One region of the Nocardioides marmoraquaticus genome, then DNA from elsewhere that is predicted to be linked to it. Evidence: predicted binding sites of a transcription regulator. Region 1 holds the regulator's gene; each other region holds the start of a gene.
The links. The regulator LexA, encoded in region 1, represses DNA repair genes until DNA is damaged. The targets are predictions, from matches to a motif close to TCGAACANNTGTTCGA.
Positions count from the first base shown of each region.

Region 1 (5,770 bases):
CGTCGCCCTGCTCGGCGAGGGTCGACGGCCCTTCCTCCTCGGCCTCGGCTCCTTCGCCGCCGGCCACGCCGCGTGCCTCGCCGGGCTGCTGCGCCACCGCTCGCACCAGCCACCGGTGGGGCCGCTGCCCCTCGCCGTGCTCGCCGTGGGGACGTCGCTGGGTCCGCTGCTCGCGCACGCTGCGGCCCGCCGGGAGCCGGGACTGGGCGCGCCCGTCGCGGCGTACGCCGCCCTGCTCATCGCCGCCGCAGCCGCCGCCACGCACCTGGACGACGACCTGCCCAGTGGGGCTCGCTCACGGCTCGCGGCGGGCGGGGTGCTCTTCCTCATGAGCGACGGGGTGCTCGGCGCGCGCACCTTCGTCCTCGACGGTCCGGCCCCCTGGGCGGAACGCGCCGTGATGCTGACCTACGCCGCGGCCCAGTGGCTGCTCGCGGCGGGCGCGGCGCGCTGCTGAGGCGACCGACGGCCCCCGGACGTGCGAAGGGGGTGGGCTCCGTCCGGACGGAACCCACCCCACTTCTCCCCTGGCGCTGCCGGTCTGGGTCGAGGAGACCGTCTGCGCCGCAAGCGGCCCGTGGCGGACGGGCCGGGCTCAGCCGCGGGGAACGGCCAGGCGCTGACCTACGGAGATCTCGGCACCCGGGAGGGAGTTGAGCTCCTGGATCCGCAGCACCATCTCACGGACCTCGCCCGGCGCGGCGACCGAGGCCGCGATGTCGTACAGCGTGTCGCCCGTCTGCACCTCGACGACTCCCACCGGCTCGGTGGTGCCGCCCCCGTCGGTGAGCGTGGCCGTGGCCCAGGAGCCGCCGACCGTCAGCATCAGGGCCAGCAGCACGCCCAGGAAGGTCAGCGTCAGGACCGCGCGACCGCGGCGGGTCAGGCGGACCCGGACGGGCATCGTGCCGCGACCCATGGTGTGGGGGCTGATCGTCATCGTGCTCATCGCTCTACCTCGCTCGGGGAAAGTGCTCGGCCCTGGTGGCCGAGCGTGGAGGGCGACCCCTGCTGTCGTGACTGCTGTCTAGTCGCGACCACCGACAAGGTGGATCCGACCGGCAGCGGTTCGAACATGTGTACGAGCGTAGAACGTCTGTTCGAACGATGCAAGAGGTCGGACCCGCGTTGTGACGACCCGTTGCCAGCGAGCTGCTCGCACACGTGCGGCCGCGCCACGACGACACGCTTCGAACATGTGTTTGAAGTCGACCCGGTCGAGCACTAGCGTGCGGCGCATGTCACGGCAGAGCTCCCGACGCACGGGCGAGACCACCCCCACCGACCGCGGCTCGGTCTCCGAGCTGCCCGACTCCGCGCCCGACCTGACGGGGTTGACCCCTCGCCAGCAGCGGATCCTCAACGTGCTGCGCGAGTCGATCGAGAAGCGCGGCTACCCGCCGAGCATCCGCGAGATCGGCAACCTCGTCGGGCTCACGAGCTCCTCGAGCGTCGCCCACCAGCTGCGCGTCCTCGAGCAGAAGGGGTTCATCCGCCGCGACCCCAACCGCCCTCGTGCCCTCGAGGTGTTCATCCCCGAGCTGATGGCGGCCCGCCGCGCGATCGCCAGCGCCGACGAGGCGCCCTTCGACCCCACGGGGATCGGGGACGCGGCGCCCGAGGCGACCCAGGTCCCGCTGCTCGGCCGTATCGCGGCCGGCGTGCCGATCCTGGCCGAGGAGCAGGTCGAGGAGGTCATGCCGCTGCCCCGCTCGCTGGTCGGCGACGGCGAGCTCTTCCTGCTCGAGGTCAGCGGCGACTCCATGATCGACGCCGCGATCTGCCACGGCGACTACGTCGTGGTGCGCAAGGAGCAGACGGCCGAGAACGGCGACATCGTCGCCGCACTGCTCGACGGGGAGGCCACCGTCAAGACCCTGCAGCGCCGCGGCGGCACGCCGTGGCTGCTGCCGCACAACGACGCCTACGACCCGATCGACGGCACCCACGCCACGATCCTCGGCAAGGTCACCGCCGTGCTCCGTCGCGTCTGACCCCACGCGTCCCACCGGTCCGGCCGGCGCCCCGCACCGGGAGCGCCGGCCGGTCATCCGCCTCACCAATTTCCGACATTCCGGACGCAACTAGGTCCTTTCGGGTCATCATCTCGGGGTGATCCACCCCGTGCTGACCCGCGGAGCGGCCGTCCTCGCCGCTCTGGCCCTCGGACTCGCGTGCGTGCCCGAGCTGGCCGACGCCGGTTCGGCTGTCGCGCAGGCCGGCTCCGGTCCGACCACAACCACGACCACGACCACGACCGGCGAAGCGTCCGTCGAGCAGGCCGCAGCCGCTCCCGATCGCGCTGAGTACGACGAGATCCTGCCGCGGTCCCTGTCGGGCGAGCAGCTGCTCGCGCGGCGCGGCGACCTCGTGCCCGAGGTCGCCGAGCGCAACGCGATGTCGCCGGGCCGGCTCGCCCAGCTGCTGCGCGACGAGACCGTCCGGGTGTCGGTCGAGGGGCACGTCTACGTGGTGGAACCGGCGTTCGAGGCTCCGCAACGGGCCGCGGCGACCGTTCGCGGGTCCACGACCCAGCAGGCCGAGGCCGGCAGCACGCTGGGCAGCGTCCCCACGCCCGGGGTCGTCGACCCGACGCAGGACGCGCTCTCGCTGCAGAGCAGGCCGGGAGCCTCCCGCACGATCTTCCTCGACGTCGACGGGGCCGACGTGAGCGGCACGACGTGGAACACCGCGGTGCCCAACGGCAACCACCCGGGCTTCAACCAGTCCGGCAGCGACCCGGCCACCTTCGACGCGGCCGAGCTCGCCTTCGTCCGGCAGGTGTGGCGCCAGGTCGCCGAGACCTACGCGCCGTTCGACGTCAACGTCACCACCCGCGACCCCGGCAGGGACGCGTGGACGCGCACCGGCACCGCTGACACCACCTACGGCAGCCGGGTGGTGCTCACCAGCTCCACGGCGGCGCAGTCGGCGCTGTGCGGCGACTGCGCCGGCGTCGCGGGCCTGAACACCTTCGGCAAGGTCGACGCCAACGCCTACTACCAGCCGGCGTGGGTCTTCGTCACGGACTTCGCGCGCACCGCGCCGACCATCGTGGCTCAGACGGTGTCCCACGAGGTCGGCCACAACGTCGGTCTCGACCACGACGGCGGTCCCGACCAGAACGGGGTGGTCCAGGAGTACACCTTCGGCAGCAGGCGCTGGGGCCCGATCATGGGCGGCGGCACGCAGCGGGCCGTCAGCCACTGGAGCAGGGGCGAGTACGGCGGCGCGACAAACACCGAGGACGACCTCGCGATCATCACCCGGAACAACCTGCCCCTGGTCCAGGACGACCACGCCGACAGTCCCGGTTCCGCGACCGACCTCGGGGCCTCGACGTCGTACGACGTCGAGGGCGTCATCAGCACGCGCAACGACGTCGACGTCTTCCGGGTCGACGTGGCGTGCACGCTCTCGCTCGACGCCCGCGCCAACGGCATCGGTCCCCAGGGCACGCTCGACGTCCGGCTCGACCTGCTCTCGAGTGCCGGGACGCAGCTGGCGTCGAACGCGCCCACCACCACCCACTCCCAGACCTGGGACACCGCCACGGGGTCCTGGCGGACGATCGGCATGGACGCCGCGCTCACCACGTCGCTTCCCCCCGGCACCTACTTCCTGCGCGTCGACGGCTCGGGCTCGGGCAGCGCGACCAACCGGGACATGCTCGGCTGGAGCGACTACGGGAGCCTCGGGCGCTACCGCCTCACCGCCACCAGCTGCGACGCACCGGCCCTCCCGTCGCCGACGCCGACGGCAACGCCCAGCGACTCCCCATCGCCCGAGGACCCGAGCACGACACCTTCCTCCACCCCGTCCTCGACGCCATCCGCGACGCCCGCTACCGGCACTCCGTCCGCAGACGCCCCGGTGACCTCGTCCCCGTCGGCGCCGCCCACCAGCACGCCCACCAGCACGCCCGCCAGCGCGCCGGGCGCCCCCGTCATGGGAGCGGCCGGCTCCGGCCGACGGGGCGGCACGGTGTCGGTGACGCTGCGGTGGTCGCCCCCCACAGCACTGGGCGGCAGCCCCCTGACCGGCTACCGCATCACGGCCTCGCGGCTGGACTCGCGCAACCGGGTGGTGCGCCGCTACACGACCCCGCTGGTCTCCCCGAGCCGGACCGCGGTCGAGGTGCGGCTGCCCAAGGGGCGCTACCGCCTCGTGGTGCAGGCCGTGAACCCGGCCGGCACCTCCCCCGCCTCGGCACCGTCGAGGATCGTCACCGCCCGCTGACCCTCGCCGGTGCGGCGGAGCCGGCGAGGCGACGCAGCGCCTGCCGGACCACGGCGCCGTCGTGGGTCTGCCACATCGGCGGCAGGCTGGCCCTCAGGAAGCCGCCGTAGCGTGCGGTGACCAGCCGGGGGTCGAGGACCGCGACGACGCCGCGGTCGGACGTCGTGCGGATCAGCCGACCCGACCCCTGCGCCAGCAGCAGCGCCGCGTGGGTGGCGGCGACCTGCATGAACCCGTTGCCGCCCCGCTGGTCGACCGCCCGCTGACGGGCGGAGAGCAGCGGGTCGTCGGGCCGCGGGAACGGCACCCGGTCGACGATGACGAGCGAGCAGGTCTCCCCCGGGACGTCGAGGCCCTGCCACAGCCCCAGGGTGCCGAAGAGATTGGTGTGCGGGTCCTCCACGAACTGTCGCGTCAGCTCGGGCAGCTGCGCCTCCCCCTGCGCCAGGGTGGTCAGGTGCGGCAGCGCGTCGCGCACGTGCTCGGCCGCGGCCTGGGCCGCCCGACGGCTCGAGAACAGCCCGAGGGTGCGGCCGTCGGCGGCGTCGACCAGCTCGGTGATCTCGTCGAGCTGGGCGGGCCCGAGCCCGTCGCGCCCGGGGGGCGGGAGGTGCCGGGCGACGTAGAGGATGCCCTGGCGGGGGTAGTCGAAGGGCGACCCGACGTCGAGCGCGGCCCAGGGCTCCCCCTCGCGGTCCTCGTCGGTGACGGCCGGGCCGGCGGCGACGACCCGCTCCCGTGGCCACAGCCCGAGGGAGGCCGCCACGGCGTCGAAGTCGCCGCCGAGCTTGAGGGTCGCGGAGGTCATGACGACCGTCTTGTCGGCCAGCAGCCCGTCGCGCATCGGGCCGGCGACGTCGAGGGGCGCCACCTGCAGCACCTTGCCGCCACGCACCCGGGCGCGGTCGGCCGCCCAGAGCACGTCGCGCTCGGAGGCGGCCGCCATCCGGCCGGCGGTCTCGAACAGCTCCTGGGCCCAGCCGCGCACCTGGGCCACGGCCGGGTCGGGGCTGTCGCCGCTGTCCTTCGGCAGCGCCGAGACCACCGCCCGCGCGGAGTCACGAATCTGCTCGAGCGCCTCGGTCAGCTGCTCCGGCGGCGGGGCCAGCCGGCCCGCGGGCGCTGCCGCCAGCGCGTCGAGCAGCGCGTCTGCCGCGTCGCCGAGGGCGTCGGCCGACGACGACCCACCGTCGCGCTCCGCCACGTGACGGTCGGCCCGCGTGACGACGCGCTCGACGTCACCGACGGAGAGCTCGTCGGTGGCCGCCTGGGTCACGCGGGCCACCAGCTCGTGGGCCTCGTCGACCACCACGGCGTCGTACGCCGGCAGCATCGGGACGCCCTCGATGGCGTCGATCGCCAGCAGCGAGTGGTTCGTGACGACCAGCCGGGCCTGGTGGGCGCGCTCGCGCGCGAGCTCGGCGAAGCACTCCTGGCCGAACGGACACCGTGTGGCGCCCAGGCACTCTCGGTGGCCCACGCTGACCTGCCGCCACGCCCGCTCGCCGTGACGCGGCGCGTGGTCGCGCTC
Region 1 is NZ_BAAHAA010000007.1:42,581-48,350, reverse strand. It holds gene ACYU8I_RS07140 (lysoplasmalogenase family protein) at 1-457, shown strand, start outside; gene ACYU8I_RS07135 (LysM peptidoglycan-binding domain-containing protein) at 596-949, opposite strand; gene lexA (transcriptional repressor LexA) at 1,239-1,994, shown strand; gene ACYU8I_RS07125 (fibronectin type III domain-containing protein) at 2,113-4,239, shown strand; gene ACYU8I_RS07120 (ATP-dependent DNA helicase) at 4,226-5,770, opposite strand, start outside.

Region 2 (5,770 bases), on a different contig from region 1:
ACGTCCGCACCCGCCACGTCGAGGAGGGATTCGACTACGTCGGCACGCCGCACATCTCCAAGGAGCAGACCTTCCACCTGTCGGGGCACCTGCCGTACTACGCCGACGGCATGTTCCCGCCCATGGAGATGGAGGGCGCCAACTACTACCTCAAGGCCATGAACTGCCCGATGCACAACCTGATCTTCGGGTCGCGCGGGCGGTCCTACCGCGAGCTGCCGCTGCGCTTCTTCGAGTTCGGCCACGTCTACCGCAACGAGAAGTCGGGCGTCATCCACGGGCTGACGCGCGTGCGCGGCTTCGCCCAGGACGACTCGCACTCCTACGTCACCCGCGAGCAGGCCCCGGGCGAGATCAAGCACCTGCTCGACTTCGTGCTCGGTCTGCTGCGCGATTTCGGGCTCGACGACTTCTACCTCGAGATCTCCACGCGCGACGACTCCAAGCCCGACAAGTTCGTCGGCAGCGACGAGGACTGGGCGACCGCGACCCAGGTCCTGGAGGACGTCTGCACGGCCTCCGGTCTCGAGCTCGTGCCCGACCCGGGTGGTGCCGCGTTCTACGGCCCCAAGGTGTCGGTGCAGGCGCGCGACGCCATCGGCCGTACCTGGCAGATGTCGACCATCCAGTACGACTTCAACCAGCCCCGCGGCTTCGACCTGCAGTACCAGGCCGCCGACGGCACGCGTCAGCAGCCGGTGATGATCCACTCCGCGAAGTTCGGCTCCATCGAGCGCTTCGTGGGCGTGCTCACCGAGCACTACGCCGGCGCCTTCCCGCCCTGGCTCGCGCCGGTGCAGGTGCAGGGCATCCCGATCGCCGAGCGCCACGGCGACTACCTGCAGGACGTCGCCCGGCAGCTGCGGGCGCGGGGCCTGCGGGTCGAGGTCGACCACTCCGACGACCGGATGCAGAAGAAGATCCGCAACGCCCAGCTGCAGAAGGTGCCCTTCATGGTCATCGCGGGCGACCAGGACGTCGAGGCCGGCGCGGTGAGCTTCCGCTACCGCGACGGCCGCCAGGACAACGGCGTGCCCGTGGCCGAGGCCATCGAGCGCGTCGCCCAGGCGGTCGCCGACCGGGTGCAGGTGTGACCCACCCGGCGCTCGACCCGGGCGGGACCGAGCGTGACGGGTTCGAGGGCTTCGACCGGCTCTGGACGCCGCACCGGATGGCGTACGTCGCCCCCGAGCGGCCGGGGGACGACGCCGGGTGCCCGTTCTGCGCGATGGTCGACGACCTGCCGCCGGGCGCCGGGCCGGTGCCGGAGCGGCGCGACGAGTCCGACCTCGTGGTGGCGACGGGGGAGCGGTGCTTCGTGGTGCTCAACCTGCACCCCTACAACCCCGGACACCTCATGGTGCTGCCGCGGCGTCACGTCGCGGACCTCGAGGACCTCACCGACGACGAGGCGGTCGAGGTCACCCGGCTGACGCAGCACGCCCTTCGGGTGCTGCGGCACACGAGCGGGCCGCACGCGTTCAACGTCGGCCTCAACCTCGGCGGCGTCGCCGGCGGCTCGCTGTCGCAGCACCTGCACCAGCACGTCGTGCCGCGGTGGTCGGGCGACGCCAACTTCATCACCGTCGTGGGCGGCACCAAGACGCTGCCGATGCTCCTCGCCGACACGCGTGACCTGCTCGCCAGCGCCTGGACCTCCGAGCCCTAGGGTCGGCGCGAGATGTTGGAACGGTTCAGGCACTTCTGGCAGGACATCGTCCTCGGCCCCGTCGTCCGCGTGCTGCTGCGCTGGCAGGTGAGCCCCGACGTCGTCACCCTGGTCGGCACCCTCGGTGTCGCGGTCGGGGCGCTGGTGTTCTTCCCGCAGGGCATGCTGCTGGCCGGGGTCCTGTTCATCACCGCCTTCGTCTTCTCCGACCTCGTCGACGGCGCCATGGCGCGCGAGCTCGGACGCAGCTCGCGGTTCGGCTCGTTCCTCGACTCCACGCTCGACCGCATCGGTGACGCGGCGATCTTCGGCGGGTTGGTGCTCTTCTACGCCGGCCCCGGCGACAGCTATCTCTACCTGTGCCTGGCGCTGTGGAACCTCGCCACCGGAGCCGTCACGTCCTACGCCCGGGCCAAGGCCGAGTCGCTCGGCCTCGACGCCCACGGTGGCATCGCCGAGCGCGCCGACCGCCTCGTGTCCATCCTGGTGATGACGGGGTTCTCCGCGCTGCTCGGGCTGCCGATCCTCATGGAGCTGACGCTGTGGGTGCTGGCGGCGGCGAGCACCGTCACGGTGGTGCAGCGCATCCTCATGGTGCGGCGCCAGGTGGTGGCCTCGGAAGGGGTGTAACGACCCCTCGAACGGGGCGTTACGCAACCTCCCGAGCCTGTCTAGGCCAGGCTCCGCGAGTTGTCGCGAAGCCCTTTTGTCCAGTTTTCGACTGCGGCACAGTGGTGGCACATCGCACCGAGCGATGAGCTGGAAGACCCGGACCGAGCGCCACCGCGGGGGAGGCGCCCTCCCCGGGTCCTCCGGCTCCGTCGGGGCCGGTGGTGGCGTCGCCGCGGGGGAGACGTCAACGCCGGCCCCGACCCCGACGGGCGCTCGGCGTGACGCCACCGCGGGGGAGGCGCCACGTCGAGCGCCAGGGCGCGGTTCCCGCTCAGCGGGAGCCGCGCCCTCTCGTCGTTCAGGGCCCCGTGCGGGTGGTCGGGGGCTCACCACCGCGGGCGGGGGCGTCGTACGCCGGTAGGCTGGCGACGTCCGTGTGGCTCCCGCCGACCGGCGCGCGAGCCCGGACCACCGACAGCGTGCCGACAGCGTGCCTGCGGGCCGAGGAAGGGGAGCTCATGTCCGGCCACTCCAAGTGGGCGACCACCAAGCACAAGAAGGCCGTCATCGATGCCCGACGGGGCAAGATGTTCGCCAAGCTCATCAAGAACATCGAGGTCGCGGCCCGCATGGGCGGTGGCGACCCGTCGGGCAACCCCACGCTCTACGACGCGATCCAGAAGGCCAAGAAGTCGTCGGTCCCCAACGACAACATCGACCGCGCGGTCAAGCGCGGCTCGGGCGCCGAGGCGGGCGGTGCCGACTACTCGACGATCATGTACGAGGGCTACGGCCCGAGCGGCGTGGCGATCCTCGTCGAGTGCCTCACCGACAACAAGAACCGTGCCGCCATGGAGGTCCGCACCGCCATGACCCGCAACGGCGGCTCGCTCGCCGACCCGGGCTCGGTCGCCTACATGTTCCACCGCAAGGGCGTGGTCATCGTCCCGACCGACCAGGAGGGGCGACAGGTCTCCGAGGACGACGTGCTCGAGGCCACGCTCGACGCCGGCGCCGAGGACGTCAACGACCTCGGCGAGTCCTTCGAGGTCGTCTCGGAGGCCACCGACCTGGTGCCGGTGCGCAACGCCGTCAAGGAGGCCGGTCTCGACTACGACTCCGCCGAGGCCGCATTCGTGCCGACCATGCAGGTCCAGCTCGACGCCGACGGCGCCGGCAAGGTCTTCCGCCTCATCGAGGCCCTCGAGGACCTCGACGACGTGCAGAACGTCTTCGCCAACTTCGACGTCTCCGACGAGGTCATGGCGACCGTCGACGCCTGAGGCCGCAGGCGACCCGGCTTTTCGGACGAAACGCTCGCGACACGCCGTGCTTAGGGGTGCGGATCGGTCGGAAACCGGCACCGGAGGTGCGTTTCGCTCGAAAAGCCCCGCCGGGCCGGAGCGTGTTGCTCACGGCTCCACCCCGGCGGCCTCGGTAGCCTCCGAACACCTGTTCGTACGGCGCGAGGGAGCGACGGATGCGCGTGCTGGGAGTCGACCCCGGCCTGACCCGGTGCGGGATCGGCGTGGTCGAGGGCGCGCTCGGACGGCCGTTGTCGCTCGTCGACGTCGGAGTCGTGCGCACCAGCGCCGACCTGCCCGTCGAGCAGCGGTTGCACGCCGTGGAGCAGGGGCTCGAGGAGTGGGTACGACGCACCTCGCCCGACGCCGTCGCGGTCGAGCGGGTCTTCGCCCAGCACAACCTGCGCACCGTGATGGGCACGGCGCAGGCGAGCGGGATCGCGCTGCTCGTCGCCGCCCGGCACGGGCTGCCGGTCGCGCTGCACACCCCCAGCGAGGTCAAGGCCGCCGTGACGGGTGAGGGTCGGGCCGACAAGGCTCAGGTCGGTGCCATGGTCGCCCGGCTGCTGCGGCTCCCGGAGGCGCCGAAGCCGGCCGACGCCGCCGACTCGCTCGCGCTCGCGATCTGCCACCTGTGGCGCGGCTCCGCGCAGAGCCGCATCGCCGCGGCGGTGGCAGCCCAGAAGCAGGTCCAGAAGCAGGCCCAGAAGCACGCCCGCACGCAGGCCCAAGAGCGGCCGGCGGTGCACCGGTGATCGCCTCCGTGCGGGGCCGCGTGCTCCAGCTCGGCCTGACCAACGCCGTCGTCGAGGTCGGGGGCGTGGGTCTCGAGCTGCAGTGCACCCCCGACACGCTCGCCGGACTGCGCCACGGCCAGGAGGTGCTGCTGCCCACGAGCCTGGTCGTGCGCGAGGACTCGCTCACGCTGTTCGGCTTCGCCGACGACGACGAGCGTCAGCTCTTCGAGCTCGTGCAGACGGCCAGCGGCGTCGGGCCCAAGCTCGCGCAGGCCATGCTCGCGGTGCTCCGCCCCGACGTGCTGCGCATGGCCGTGGCCGGCGAGGACGTCCGCACCCTGACGACGGTGCCCGGCATCGGGCAGAAGGGTGCGCAGCGCATCATCCTCGAGCTCAAGGACCGCATCGGTGTGCCCACGGGCGGCGCCGCCGCTCCTGCACCCACCGCCGGCGCGGTGTCTGCGTGGCAGGGGCAGGTGCACGCCGGCCTGGTCGGGCTCGGCTGGACCCCCAAGGAGGCCGACAAGGCCGTCGCCGCGGTCGCCCCCGAGGCCGAGCAGGCCCCTCAGCCCGACGTCGCGACGCTGCTGCGCAGCGCCCTGCGCAGCCTGAGCCGGAGCTGAGGGGCGCGTGGAGGAGCAGCAGCTCGAGGCCGCCGAGGCGGCGTACGTCGCCGAGCGGGAGGAGGGCGCCCGGCTCACCGCCGCGGAGGCCGACGGCGACGAGCGGGTGGTCGAGGCGGCGCTGCGACCACGCAGCCTCGACGCGGTCATCGGCCAGGAGCGCGTCCGCGAGCAGCTCGGGCTGGTGCTCGACGCGGCGAAGGCGCGTGGGCGGGTGCCCGACCACGTGCTGCTCAGCGGTCCCCCCGGCCTCGGCAAGACGACGCTCGCCATGATCATCGCCGCCGAGATGGGCGCGCCCCTGCGGCTCACCTCCGGCCCGGCCCTGACCCACGCGGGCGACCTCGCGGCCGTGCTGTCGGGGCTGAACGAGGGCGACGTGCTGTTCGTCGACGAGATCCACCGCACCGCGCGGCCCGCCGAGGAGCTGCTCTACATGGCGATGGAGGACTTCCGGGTCGACGTCGTCATCGGCAAGGGTCCCGGGGCCACCGCCATCCCGCTCGAGATCCCGCCGTTCACGCTGGTGGGCGCCACCACGCGGGCCGGACTGCTGCCGAGCCCGTTGCGCGACCGCTTCGGTCTCACGGCCCACCTGGAGTACTACGAGCCCGACGAGCTGGAGCGCATCGTGCGCCGCTCGGCCGACCTGCTCGACGTCGAGCTGCGTCCCGACGGCTCCGCCGAGATCGCCGGCCGCTCCCGCGGCACGCCGCGCATCGCCAACCGGCTGCTGCGCCGCGTCCGCGACTACGCCCAGGTACGCGCCGACGGCGTCGTCGGGCGCGAGGTCGCGCGCCGCGCCCTCGACCTGTTCGAGGTCGA
Region 2 is NZ_BAAHAA010000003.1:36,966-42,735, reverse strand. It holds gene thrS (threonine--tRNA ligase) at 1-1,094, shown strand, start outside; gene ACYU8I_RS03030 (HIT family protein) at 1,091-1,669, shown strand; gene pgsA (phosphatidylinositol phosphate synthase) at 1,682-2,299, shown strand; gene ACYU8I_RS03020 (YebC/PmpR family DNA-binding transcriptional regulator) at 2,800-3,564, shown strand; gene ruvC (crossover junction endodeoxyribonuclease RuvC) at 3,771-4,340, shown strand; gene ruvA (Holliday junction branch migration protein RuvA) at 4,337-4,945, shown strand; gene ruvB (Holliday junction branch migration DNA helicase RuvB) at 4,953-5,770, shown strand, end outside.
Region 2: ruvC (crossover junction endodeoxyribonuclease RuvC) is a predicted target of LexA. The motif match lies at 3,726-3,741, and genes of this name have one in related genera.

Region 3 (5,770 bases), on a different contig from region 1:
GGCGAAGGCGAGCGGCTCGCCGATGCCGCCGGCGCCGACTGGTGAAGACATCCGGCGCGGCTTCGTCCACGAGCGGGTCCAGCACGTCACCCTGAAGTCGATCGCCAACAACCCCGACATCGTAGAAGGCATGAGTCGCGCGGAGATCGACGCGGCGATCAAGCGGCACGCCGAGTTCGAGCTGCTCTACGACAAGCCCTACGAGGACAAGTCCGTCGTCCGAGTGGCGGGCCCGTTCACGGTCGAGAGCCTGAGCCCGCACCGCAGCCTGGCCTTCGCCGGTGGCCCTGACGACCAGGAGTCGGCGACCGAGAAGGCGGGCGCCGAGCAACCCGACGGGCCGAACTTCGAGCAGTCGATCCTGCAGAACCTCCAGCGGGCCGGGGTCCAGAATGGCCGTAAGTCCGAGCGCATCGAGTTCGACTCCGTCGACCCGCACCCCGGGGTCTACATCCAGGCGGTCGGCAACTCGACCGCACCGGACGGCGCCGAGACACGTGTCGGCATCGCGATCGGCCCGCAGTACGGCACGGTCAGCCAGTCCTACGCCAAGGCTGCGGTGCGCGAGGCAATCCAGGCGGGCGACATCGACCTGCTCTGCCTGCTCGGTTTCGCCTTCGACGCATCCACCTCCGACGTCACGGAGTCCGACGGCGTCACGGTGGACACGTCCAGCGACGGCTTCGCATCGGTCGCTGCGGAGCGTTCGTTCGGACGCATCAAGCTGCTCTTCGTGCGGATGAACGTCGACTTGCTGATGGGGGAGGACCTGAAGAAGACGGGGGCCGGCAACCTCTTCACCGTCTTCGGGGAGCCCGACATCGACGTACGTGCAGCCGGCGACGGCATGCTCGAGGTCGAGCTGAACGGCGTCGACGTCTACGACCCCACCACTGGGGAGGTGCGCAGCAACGACACCGGACGGATTGCGTTGTGGATGGTCGACACCGACTACGACGGCGAGAGCTTCTTCGTCCGGCACTGCTACTTCACCGGAGGCGGTGACCCGTACAAGCGGCTCAAGACTGCGCTCAAGGCAGAGATCGACGCCGACGCGTGGGCCAGCCTCTACTCCACGGTCTCCCGGCCGTCCGCTCCGCCATCGACGGGACGCATCGCCGTGAAGGTCATCAACGACTACGGCGACGAGGTCATGAAGGTGTACGACGCGCCAGGGCCACGAGACGCCTGACCGAGGCGGTTCAGCTTCTGGTTAGGGCCGTCGGTGGAATCGGAGGGTGCCGTCGGGGAGGCGTTCGTGGTGGTAGGCGGGGTCGTGGACGCGGCGGTGGTGGGGTCCGCAGAGCAGGCGGCCGTTGGCGAGCGAGGTGTCGCCGCCTTCGCTCCAGGGGGTGTCGTGGTGGGCGTGGCACTTGGCGGCTGGGACGTCGCAGTGCTCGGCGGTGCAGCCGCCCTGCCCGATGCTCAGCGCGAGCCGTTGTGCCTTGGTGTGGAGTCGTCGTGCTCGGCCGAGGTCGAGGACCCGGCTGGCGCCGTCGAGGACGGCAGGCAGGAGCTGGTGGCGACAGGCCAGGCGGCGGGCTTGGGCTGCGGAGATGCGGTGGCCGGTGTCGAGGGTCGCGACCCCGGCGGTGTCGAGGTCGGCCACGAGGTCGTCGTGGCGCAGGGTGACGACGATGGTGGCGTCGCCGCCGGCGGTGACGGGCAGGTCGCGGGCGGAGAGGCGTTCGAGGAGCTCGCAGAACGCCTCGCCGCGGCGCACCGTGATCGGGCGGGTGTCGTGCGGGTCAGTGGTCCCGACAGGGGTCTCGACAGGCTCGACCGACGACGACAAGGCGGGACCAATCGACGAGTTGCCGGGCTCGAGCGACGACGTCGTGTCTCGGAGCGGGGACATGATGGCGTCGAGGGCCTTCTTCAGCATCGCGCCGTGCAGCCGGGGGATGCGGAACCGGCCGTGGGTGAGGCCCTGGTGGTCGGTCCAGGTCTCGAGGACGGTCTTGCGGGCAGCTCGGGCTTCCTCGGCTTCGAGGAGGCGTCCTTCGTAGGCATCGGCTGCCTCGGGGGCGATGACGGCGTACATGCGTCGGCCAAGGTGGTCGAGGTCGGCGGAGTCGTGGTGGGCCGCGAGGGCGACGAGGTGGGCCTCGGCGGCATCACGTTGGTCGCCGTCGACCGCGAACTCACCCGAGGTGGGCAGCAAGTCGACCGAGCGCTTGATCGCGCGCGCCTGGTCGAGCGACACCACCCCCGACGCCATTCCCGCAGCCAGCGCCGGCATGGCGTCGTCGGTGGCCCGGGCGAGCCTCAGGTCGGCGCGGGCGAGGTTGCGGCGCGTGCGGGTCTCCCGGGCGTACCAGTCCGCGATCGTCCGGTCGCCCGGAGCCAGGACCGAGCCGTTGCGCTCGGCCTCGGCCAGCACGCTCAGCCGCAGAGCGTCGAGCTGGGCCTGGGCGGTGGCGAGGTCGAGCAGGGCGCCGGCCAACTCCTCGGTCCGCATCGCCCACACAGGGCGTGCGGTGGGTGCGGTCAGCTGGTCGAGGCGGTGTCGCAGGCGGGTGGTGAACTCGGCGACGGGATGACGAGGGACGTCGTCGCACGACTCGCCCGTGCCCGCGACGGACCCCATGGTGGTGGGGGTGTCGTTGGGGGTGCGGGCCATGAGCCATTCTAAACCAGCCTTGCTGCATTCGAACATATGTGCGACAGCATGTGGACCTATCGCGCGTGGCCGTTGGACGTCGGTGGCTGAGCGGGGCGGTCGGATGCGGGGGTCGCGAGGCTCCTCGCTGGCGCTCGTCGCACCTCGACCAGCGGTGGCCCTGGGCCCCGCGTGCGGAGTTCGGGCCCGGGGGCCTCGTGACGGTCGCAGAGTTACCTCCTCGACCACCGGACGACGAGCTCCTGGCCGCACGTGCCGGGGCCTCAGTGGCCGCCGGTGGAGAGGGTCAGTCGGAGAGGCGGAACTGGATGCGGCGGATCTCGGCCGGAGATGGGGGCGAAGAGCTCGCGGCGGATGCGGTTGGTCGTAGCGGCGGTAGGCGTCCTCGTCCGGGAAGTCGACGGTCAGGGCGTACGACGCGTTGCCCTCCCGCAGGCCGAGGTCCTGGCCGGCCACGACGCCGACACTGCGGCCGTCCATCCTCGAGGTCGCGCAGCGCCTGCAGCGCTTCCTTCACCTGCTCGCTCGGCACGCCCTCGCGGACGACCCCGACCACCACGTTGCGGATCATGCCGGCCAGTGTCGTGGACGGTGTGGCACCCTCCCGGCATGGGGTGGGGCAGGCGGGTCGTCGAGCGGTTCCGCACCGACGGCGCGCCCCGCGTGCTCGTGCTCGTCGTGGTGGTCGCCGGGTTCGTCGTCTGGGACCGGAGCAACGACGTCGACCTCCGCGACGACCTTGCCCGCCAGGTGCGCGACAGCGAGGCGAGCGGCCGCTACGTCGTGCCGCTGACGCGGGCCCAAGCCGACCGGTTCGGCAACGGGGAGGGTCCGACCAACAACCGCGCGGCGGAGCTGACTGGTGCCGGCAACGCCGACCTGCGCCCTGTCTTCGAGGCCGCCGCTGCGGCGCACTGGCCCGACGACGACGAGTTCCTCGCCGGGATCCGTGATCGGCACCCCTTCTGCCGCTACTGGGCCGTCGGGCCGCATCTGAGCGGCCGGGCTGACGAGGTACTGCAGCTGTGCTGGGACAGCAAGCGACCCCGGGCGCGCCCGTCGTCCTCCGCCGGGCTCTCGCTGGTCAAGGACTGAAGCTCACGCCGACTGCAGCGTCGCCTCCAGCAGGGTGGGGCCGACCCAGGTGGTGCCGGCGTACACGTCGGGGGCGTCGAGGAAGCGCTGCATCGGGGTGAGGTCGCGGTCACGGAGCGGCTGGTGGCGGGCGGTGCGGGGGACAGTAGGCATTAGACACGACTCCGATCAAGTCAGTAGACATTGATCAGCCTAGCGCGTCAGCAGCAACGCCCTTGCGTGCCTCGCTCCCGGTGGTCGTCACGGTGCCGCTCGAAGGCGCGCCGCGTCATCGGCTCGACGCCGTCGCGCTCGCAGCGGGCGAGGTAGTCGTCCCACTTCGCCTCGCCCGAGAGCTGCCGGGCGTACCACCGCACCCCTGACCACGCGCGGGTGAGCACGTCGGTCACGACCGGCCCACCGGCTCCCCGCGGGAGGCCTCCCAGTCGGCCACGGCCTGCTTCTCCTCCTTGGTGGCGAAGAAGTCGGCGGGGGCGACGATCTCGGACGGCGTCGCCTCGACCTCGGTGGTCGGCAGCGAGCCGGCCCGCGCGGCCTTGACCCAGATGACGGCCGCGTTGGCGACGATGACGATGACCAGCACGGCGAAGCTCGCCTGCAGCACGCCGTTGACGGTGGAGTTGGTGACCACGGTGCTCATCTGGTCGAGGTCGGTCGCGGGGGCGAGCACGTCACCGGCGTCGCGGGCCTGGCGGTAGCGGTCGGCCTGGGAGAAGTAGCCGATGGCCGGGTTCGAGCTGAACACCTTCTGGTAGCTCGCGGTCATGGTGACGACGAGGTCCCAGGCCAGCGGCACGGCGGGCACCCAGACGAACTTCCACCAGCCGTGCTTGCAGAACAGCGTCACGCACAGCGTCAGCGCGATCGCGGCAAGCAGCTGGTTGGCGATGCCGAACAGCGGGAAGAGCTGGTTGATGCCACCCAGCGGGTCGGTCACGCCGACGTACAGCATGTAGCCCCAGGCGCCGACGGTGACCGCGGAGGCCACCCAGGCGGCGGGACGCCACGAGGTGTCGCCGAACTTGGGCCACACGTTGCCGATGGTGTCCTGCAGCATGAAGCGGCCCACGCGGGTGCCGGCGTCGACGGCGGTGAGGATGAACAGCGCCTCGAACATGATCGCGAAGTGGTACCAGAACGCCGCCAGGCCACCGCCGAAGGCCTCGGAGAAGATCTGGCTGATGCCGAAGGCGAGGGTGGGGGCGCCACCCGTGCGCGAGACCAGCTCCTCCTCCACGCTGGCGGAGAAGGCCGTCAGCTGGTCGGGGGTGATGGTGTAGCCGAGCGTGCCGACGAAGTCGGCGGCCCCCTCGACGGTGCCGCCGGTCAGGCCGGCGGGCGCGTTCATCGCGAAGTAGAGGCCCTGGTCGATGACGCACGCGGCGATCAGCGCGGAGATCGCGACGAACGACTCCATCAGCATGCCGCCGTAGCCGACCATCCGGACGTGGCTCTCCTTGGCCAGCATCTTGGGCGTCGTGCCCGACGAGATCAGCGCGTGGAAGCCCGAGAGCGCACCGCAGGCGATGGTGATGAAGAGGAACGGGAAGAGCTGGCCGGCGAAGACGGGGCCGTTGCCCTCGATCGCGAACGACGTCACGGCGTCGGTCTGCAGCACCGGGCGGGCCAGGATCATGCCGACGGCCAGCAGCACGATGACGCCGACCTTCATGAAGGTGGAGAGGTAGTCGCGCGGGGTCAGCAGCATCCAGACCGGCAGGATCGAGGCGACGAAGCCGTACGCCACCAGCAGCAGCGTCAGCGTCTCCTTCGATAGGGTCAGCGTCTCGCCCAGCGCCGAGCCGTCGACGGCGCCGCCCACGATGATCGCGGCGAGCAGCAGCACGACGCCGACCGCGGTGACCTCCATGACGCGGCCCGGACGGATGAAGCGCAGGTAGAAGCCCATGAACAGCGCGATCGGGATGGTCAGGCCGATCGAGGTGACCGCCCACGGCGACTCGGCCATCGCGTTCACGACGACCAGCGCCAGCACCGCCAGCAGGATGATCATGATGGCGAAGACGGCGATCAGCGCCGCGACGCCGCCGA
Region 3 is NZ_BAAHAA010000037.1:15,113-20,882, reverse strand. It holds gene ACYU8I_RS18160 (hypothetical protein) at 1-1,192, shown strand, start outside; gene ACYU8I_RS18155 (HNH endonuclease signature motif containing protein) at 1,214-2,623, opposite strand; gene ACYU8I_RS18150 (hypothetical protein) at 3,233-3,718, shown strand; gene ACYU8I_RS18145 (hypothetical protein) at 3,722-3,871, opposite strand; gene ACYU8I_RS18140 (YbdD/YjiX family protein) at 3,919-4,107, opposite strand; gene ACYU8I_RS18135 (carbon starvation CstA family protein) at 4,104-5,770, opposite strand, start outside.
Region 3: ACYU8I_RS18155 (HNH endonuclease signature motif containing protein) is a predicted target of LexA. The motif match lies at 2,652-2,667, and genes of this name have one in related genera.

Region 4 (5,770 bases), on a different contig from region 1:
CATCGCGACGTGCCGGGGCAGGCCGTCGAGCCGCTCGACGAGGTCGAGCACGAGGCCGAGGTCGACCCCGCCCCCGGCCCCGGCGTCGAGCAGCCGGCGCAGCGGACGCAGCTCGGGCAGGTCGCGGACGGCGGCGCGGGCGTCGCGGGCGCGGACGTGGGGGAAGGCCGTGGCGAGCGCGTCGACCTCCGGGTGCGGCAGCCCGAGCGCGGCGCCGACGTCGCGCACCGCGTGGCGCACCCGGTAGGTCTCGACCATGGCCACGGTCGCGCACCGCTGCCGCCCGAACCGGGCGAGCACGGCGTCGTAGACCTCGAGGCGGCGTGCCGACTCGACGTCGAGGTCGATGTCGGGCAGGGAGCGGCGCAGGGGCGAGAGGAACCTCTCGAAGAGCAGGCCGTGGCGGATCGGGTCGATGCCGGAGACGCCGAGGAGGTAGTTGACCAGGCTGCCGGCCCCCGACCCGCGGGCGGCCGAGCGGATGCCGAGCCCGCGCACCATCTCGGTGACCTCGCCGACGGTGAGGAAGTAGGAGGCGTAGCCGAGGCGCCGGATGACGTCGAGCTCGTGGTCGAGACGGGTCCACACGCGCATCCGCGGGCCGTCGCCGTAGCGGGCGCCGATGCGGTCCTCGCAGCGGCGCCGGAGCACGGCGTCGGCATCGGCCCCGGGCGGGTCACCCGGGCGCACCGCCGCCTCGAGCTCGGGGAAGTGCACCTCGCCGAGCCCCAGGTCGGCCCCGGGGTCGAGCACGCAGCGCTCCGCCAGGGAGCGGGTGCGGGCGAGCAGCGACCGCGCCGCGAGCACCGGGTCGGCCTCCACGCCGGCGCGCCGGCACACCTCCTCCGCGACCTCCTGCATCTGCTTGCCGGACTTGCAGAAGCCCTCGGCGTTGCGCCGGTCGAGGTGGCGGCGGTCGAGCGGCACCAGCCGGCGGGTGGCGTCGAGCACGTCGGCCACCGGCGCGTCGAGCCGGTCGGCGAACCGCACCGCGTTGGTGAGCACGGTGGCGACGCCGTGCCGGGTCGCCAGCCCGAGCATGCGCGCTGCGTGCACGGCGGTGCCGGGCCCGGCGCCGGGCAGGCGGTGCGAGACCAGCTCGACCGCGAGCTGCCCCGGCCCCACGAGCGCCAGCCAGCGACGCAGCACCGCGGCGGCCAGGTCGTCACGGCGCAGCGCCACCGCACGCCCGAGCTCGGAGCCCGGGCCGAGCACGACCTGGACCGCGTGACCGGCGACGTGCTCGGCCCCGAGGGCGGGCGGGCAGAGCGGCGACCCGCGACGTCCGGCCGCGTGGGCGGCCGAGACCAGGCGGCACAGCGCGGCCCAGCCGGGGCGCACGGCGCCCCGCGCGTCGCCCTGCGCCAGGAAGGTGACCCGTGGGAGCCGCGGGTCACGCTCGGTGCCGCCGCGGGCCGGGGTGCGCGCCCGCGCCGGCGCACCCACGAGCAGGAGCGGCGGCGTGGCGAGGTCGACGCCCAGGACCGGCGCCACCCCGGCCGCCGCGGCGGCCTTGACGAAGCGGACCGCACCGTACAGACCGTCACGATCGGTGAGTGCCATCGCGTCCATCTCGAGCTCGGCGGCCCGTTGGACGAGCAGGTGCGGGTGGGCGGTGCCGTGGCGCAACGAGTAGCCGGAGGCCACGTGGAGGTGGACGAAGGGGTCGGGCACGGAGCGGAGGCGAGCTCAGGCCACCCGGATCGGGGCGTGCTCGGTGAGGCCCAGCAGCCCCTCCGCCACCGCCAGGAACCGGTCGGCGTCGCGGACCAGGTCGTCGGCCTCGCGCGCGGTGACGGCGTGCCGGGCGCCGGCCTCTGCGTCGGCTCGCTTGCCCGCCCCGGCCGCGAAGAAGGCCGCCCACTCGGCCAGCTCGGGGGCGAGGTCGGTCAGCAGCACCCAGGCGTTGCGCTGACGACGGGCGCGGGCCGTGGTCGGGACCGGCCGGGCACGGGCCGCCAGCACGGCCGCGGCCGTGCGCAGCGCCGAGACGTGGGCCAGGGCGTAGCGCTCGGGGGCCACGGTGCTGGTGATCGCCTCGCGCAGGGAGGCCGCGGCCCGCTCGAGGTAGGCGTGCGTCGCGGCGGGCAGGAAGGCCGGACCGCCGGCGACGACGGGCGCCCGGGGCACGGTGCGGGTCATCAGTCGACCGCCCGCGCCAGCCGCCAGCCGCCCTCGGACCAGCTGAAGACCAGGTCGAAGACCCCGTGGTCACCGACCCGGCCGCGGGCCGCCGCCACGCGCCAGACCTCGCGCTCGCGCAGCAGGTCGCCGTCGGTGTCCGCCGCGGACGAGCCGTCCTGCGCCCGCACCCACCACGCGCCGGTCTCCACCCAGTGCGAGACCACCTCGCGCACCTGCCAGAGCCGGCCGCGCCAGAGGAACTGCTCGGGATCGGCGGCTGCGTCCCTGCGGACCTCCACCGGGTCGTCGTAGCGCCTCATCTGCTCCCCTTCCCCGAGGACTGTCGGTGCCCCGGTGGAGGGTGGGGTCGAGGTCACTCCCCACCGGGGCGGTGATCGAACACGTGTTCGAACGACTCGAACGGTACACCGCCCCACCGACAACCCGTCAAGGTCCAAGGAGCACTCAGGCCCGACCGGCTACCGTCCGCGCATGAACGCCCCCGACCGACCCGCCGACCGACCCGCCGACCGCCCCGCACCGGACGTGTCCGTCGGCGAGCACCCCGGGGTCGCCCGGTTCCGCCGCGAGCTCGAGGCGCGCGGCGGCAGCGGTGAGGTCCGGGTGCTCCCGGCCTCGGTGCACACCGCCGCCCTCGCGGCCCAGGCCCTGGGCTGCGAGGTCGGGGCGATCGCCAACAGCCTGATCTTCGCGGTGCCGCCGAGCGGGCCCGACGACGAGCCCACGCCGTTGCTGCTCCTGACCAGCGGCGAGCACCGCGTCGCCACGGAGGCGACCGCCGGGCGCATCGGCGTGGTCGCGCTGCGGCGGGCCGACGCCGCCTTCGTGAAGCACCACACCGGCCAGGTCATCGGCGGGGTGTCGCCCTTCGCCCACCCCGCACCCGTGCCGACGTACGTCGACCCCTGGCTCGCGCTCCACCCCGTGGTCTGGGCCGCGGCCGGTCACCCGGCCGCGGTCTTCAGCACCACCTACGACGAGCTGTGCCGCATGACCGGCGCCACCGAGGTGGACGTGACCTGACGGTCCGCGGGCTCAGCCCGCACCGACCTCGCCGCCCTCGGCCTCGGCGGCGTCGACCGGGTCGGGGTCGGGCCCGTCGCCCCGGTGGCCCGGCAGCTCCTCGTCGGAGGGCCCGCCGGTGGTGTCGCCGGTGGTGCCGCCGGTGGTGTCGTCGGTCGTCTCGGGCTCGTGCGTCGGCTCGCTCATGGGCCGCCCGTACCCCGCCCGCTCGCGAGCCCCTCCCCCACGTGACCGCTACCGTGACCGCCGTGGCGCGGGTGGTGGTCGTGGGCGGCGGGTACGGCGGCTCGGCCTGCGCCGCGCGGCTCGCCAAGCTCGGTCACGACGTGAGCCTGCTCGAGGCCCGCGACCGTCTCGGCGGCGCGCTCGGGCGGGTGACCCGCGGCGACTTCACCTGGGACGCGGGGCCCGCCCACACCGCGCTGCCGGCGGTGGCCCGCGACCTGTTCCGCAAGTCGGGCCGACCGCTGGAGAAGGAGGTCGACCTCGTCCAGCTGCCGCTGCTGCGCCGCCACCGCTTCGCCGACGGCACCGAGGTCGACCTGCCCGACGGCCGCGCCGCCCAGCTCGAGGTCCTGGGCGCCGCCCTCGGCCCCCAGGCCGCCGAGCGCTGGACCGGCTACGTCGACGCGTTCACCGACGACTGGGAGGCGCTGCGCAAGGACTGGTTCGAGCGGCCGTGGTCGCCCGACCTGGCCTCCGAGCACGCCTCCCGGCTGCTGCGCACACGAGTGACCATGGCCAAGGTGCTCAGGCGCACCTTCGGCAAGGACGAGCGGCTCCACCGGCTCGCGGGCTTCCCGGCGGAGGTCGAGGGTCACGACCTGCGCGACGTGCCGGCGTGGGTCGGGCTGTGGAGCTACCTCGAGCGTCAGCTCGGCACCTGGACCGTGCCCGGCGGGCTCGGCGTGCTGGCCGAGGTGCTCGAGCGCCGCCTGGCGACCCGTCGTGTCGCGGTGCACCTCGGCACCACCGCGCTCGACATCGAGCTGCGCGAGGGTCGCGCCGTCGGCGTGCGCACCGACCAGGGCACCCACGACGCCGATCTCGTGGTCGTCGCGATCGACCCCCGTCGACTGCCGGCCACCGCTCCCCACGTCGTGCGCACGATGCCCGCGATGCCGCCGGTGGTCACGCACGTCGGCCTCGAGGGCCCCGTCCCCGACCTGCCCCACGAGGTGGTGGTGCACGGCGAGGCGATGCTCGTGCTGCGCACCACCGGTGGCGCGGCGCCCGAGGGCGCGCACGCCTGGACCCTGCTCGGTCGCGGCCGGCTCAGCGAGGACCCCCTGGTGGCGCTGGCGCGGGGTGGCATCCGGGTGCGTGACCAGGTCGTGGCGCGGGTCGACCGCAGCCCGCGCGACCAGGTCGCCGAGCTCGGCCAGTCGCCGTACGGCGTGCTGTGGCAGGGCCGCGGCACCGTCACCCAGCGGCTGGGCCCACGCACGCCCGTCCCCGGGGTGTACGCCGCCGGCGCCAGCGCCACGCCGGGTGCCGGCCTGCCGTCCGTCGGCCTGTCGGCGGCGCTGGTCGCGCAGGTGGTCGGCCCGGCCTGAGGCGGGTACCCCCGGCTCATGCGCGTGGTGGTCATCGGCGGGAGCGGACACGTCGGCACCCACCTGGTGCCGCGGCTGGTGCGGGCCGGGCACGAGGTGGTCAACGTGAGCCGCGGCGCCCGCCGCGCCTACACCCCCGACCCCACCTGGGACGAGGTCGAGCAGGTGGTCGCCGACCGCGAGGCGCTCGACGCGTCGGGCGACTTCGGCACCACGGTGCGCGACCTGCGCCCCGAGGCGGTCGTCGACCTGATCTGCTTCACCGTCGCGTCCTCCACGGCGCTGCTCGACGCGCTGCGCGGCCGGGCCGAGCACCTCGTCCACGTCGGCACGCTGTGGCGCTACGGCCCGAGCACCTACTCCCCGATCGTCGAGGGCTTCGGCGCGCCACCGGTCGGCGAGTACGGCATCGCGAAGGAGGCGATCGCCCGCCAGCTGCAGCACGAGACGGCGTCCGGCGGCCTCGTCACCACCAGCGTGCACCCCGGCCACATCGTCGGCGAGGGCTGGGACCCGATCAACCCGGTCGGCAACCTCGACCACCGCGTGTGGGCCACGCTCGCCGCGGGCGAGCCGCTGCGGGTGCCGGGATCGGGCGCCGAGCACATGCACCACGTGCACGCCGACGACGTGGCGCAGGTCGTCGAGCTCGCGCTGACGCACCGCGACGTCGCCGCGGGCGAGGACTTCCACGCGGTCGCGCCGACCGCGCTCACCGTCAGCGGGTACGCCGCCACGGCCGCCGGGTGGTGGGGCCGCGACGCGCGGCTGGAGCGGGTGTCGTGGGAGGAGTTCGGTCGCGGTCTCGACCCCGAGCTGGTGGAGGCGAGCCGGGGTCACCTGCTGCGCAACCACTGCCTGAGCATCGAGAAGGGCCGTCGCCTGCTCGGCTACGCGCCGGCGTACGAGCCCGACGCGGCGGTGCTGGAGTCGCTGCAGTGGCTGGTCGACCACGACCGGCTCGACCTGCCGCGACCGCAGGGGTGCGCCAGGGGCTGAGGTCAGCCGACCGGCAGCGAGAGCGCCGACCAGATCTCGCGCGTCGC
Region 4 is NZ_BAAHAA010000032.1:22,333-28,102, reverse strand. It holds gene ACYU8I_RS17535 (DNA polymerase III subunit alpha) at 1-1,674, opposite strand, end outside; gene ACYU8I_RS17530 (SAV_6107 family HEPN domain-containing protein) at 1,690-2,142, opposite strand; gene ACYU8I_RS17525 (DUF6504 family protein) at 2,142-2,444, opposite strand; gene ACYU8I_RS17520 (YbaK/EbsC family protein) at 2,617-3,168, shown strand; gene ACYU8I_RS17515 (hypothetical protein) at 3,181-3,354, opposite strand; gene ACYU8I_RS17510 (phytoene desaturase family protein) at 3,396-4,724, shown strand; gene ACYU8I_RS17505 (NAD-dependent epimerase/dehydratase family protein) at 4,743-5,723, shown strand; gene metF (methylenetetrahydrofolate reductase [NAD(P)H]) at 5,726-5,770, opposite strand, start outside.
Region 4: ACYU8I_RS17525 (DUF6504 family protein) is a predicted target of LexA. The motif match lies at 2,520-2,535, and genes of this name have one in related genera.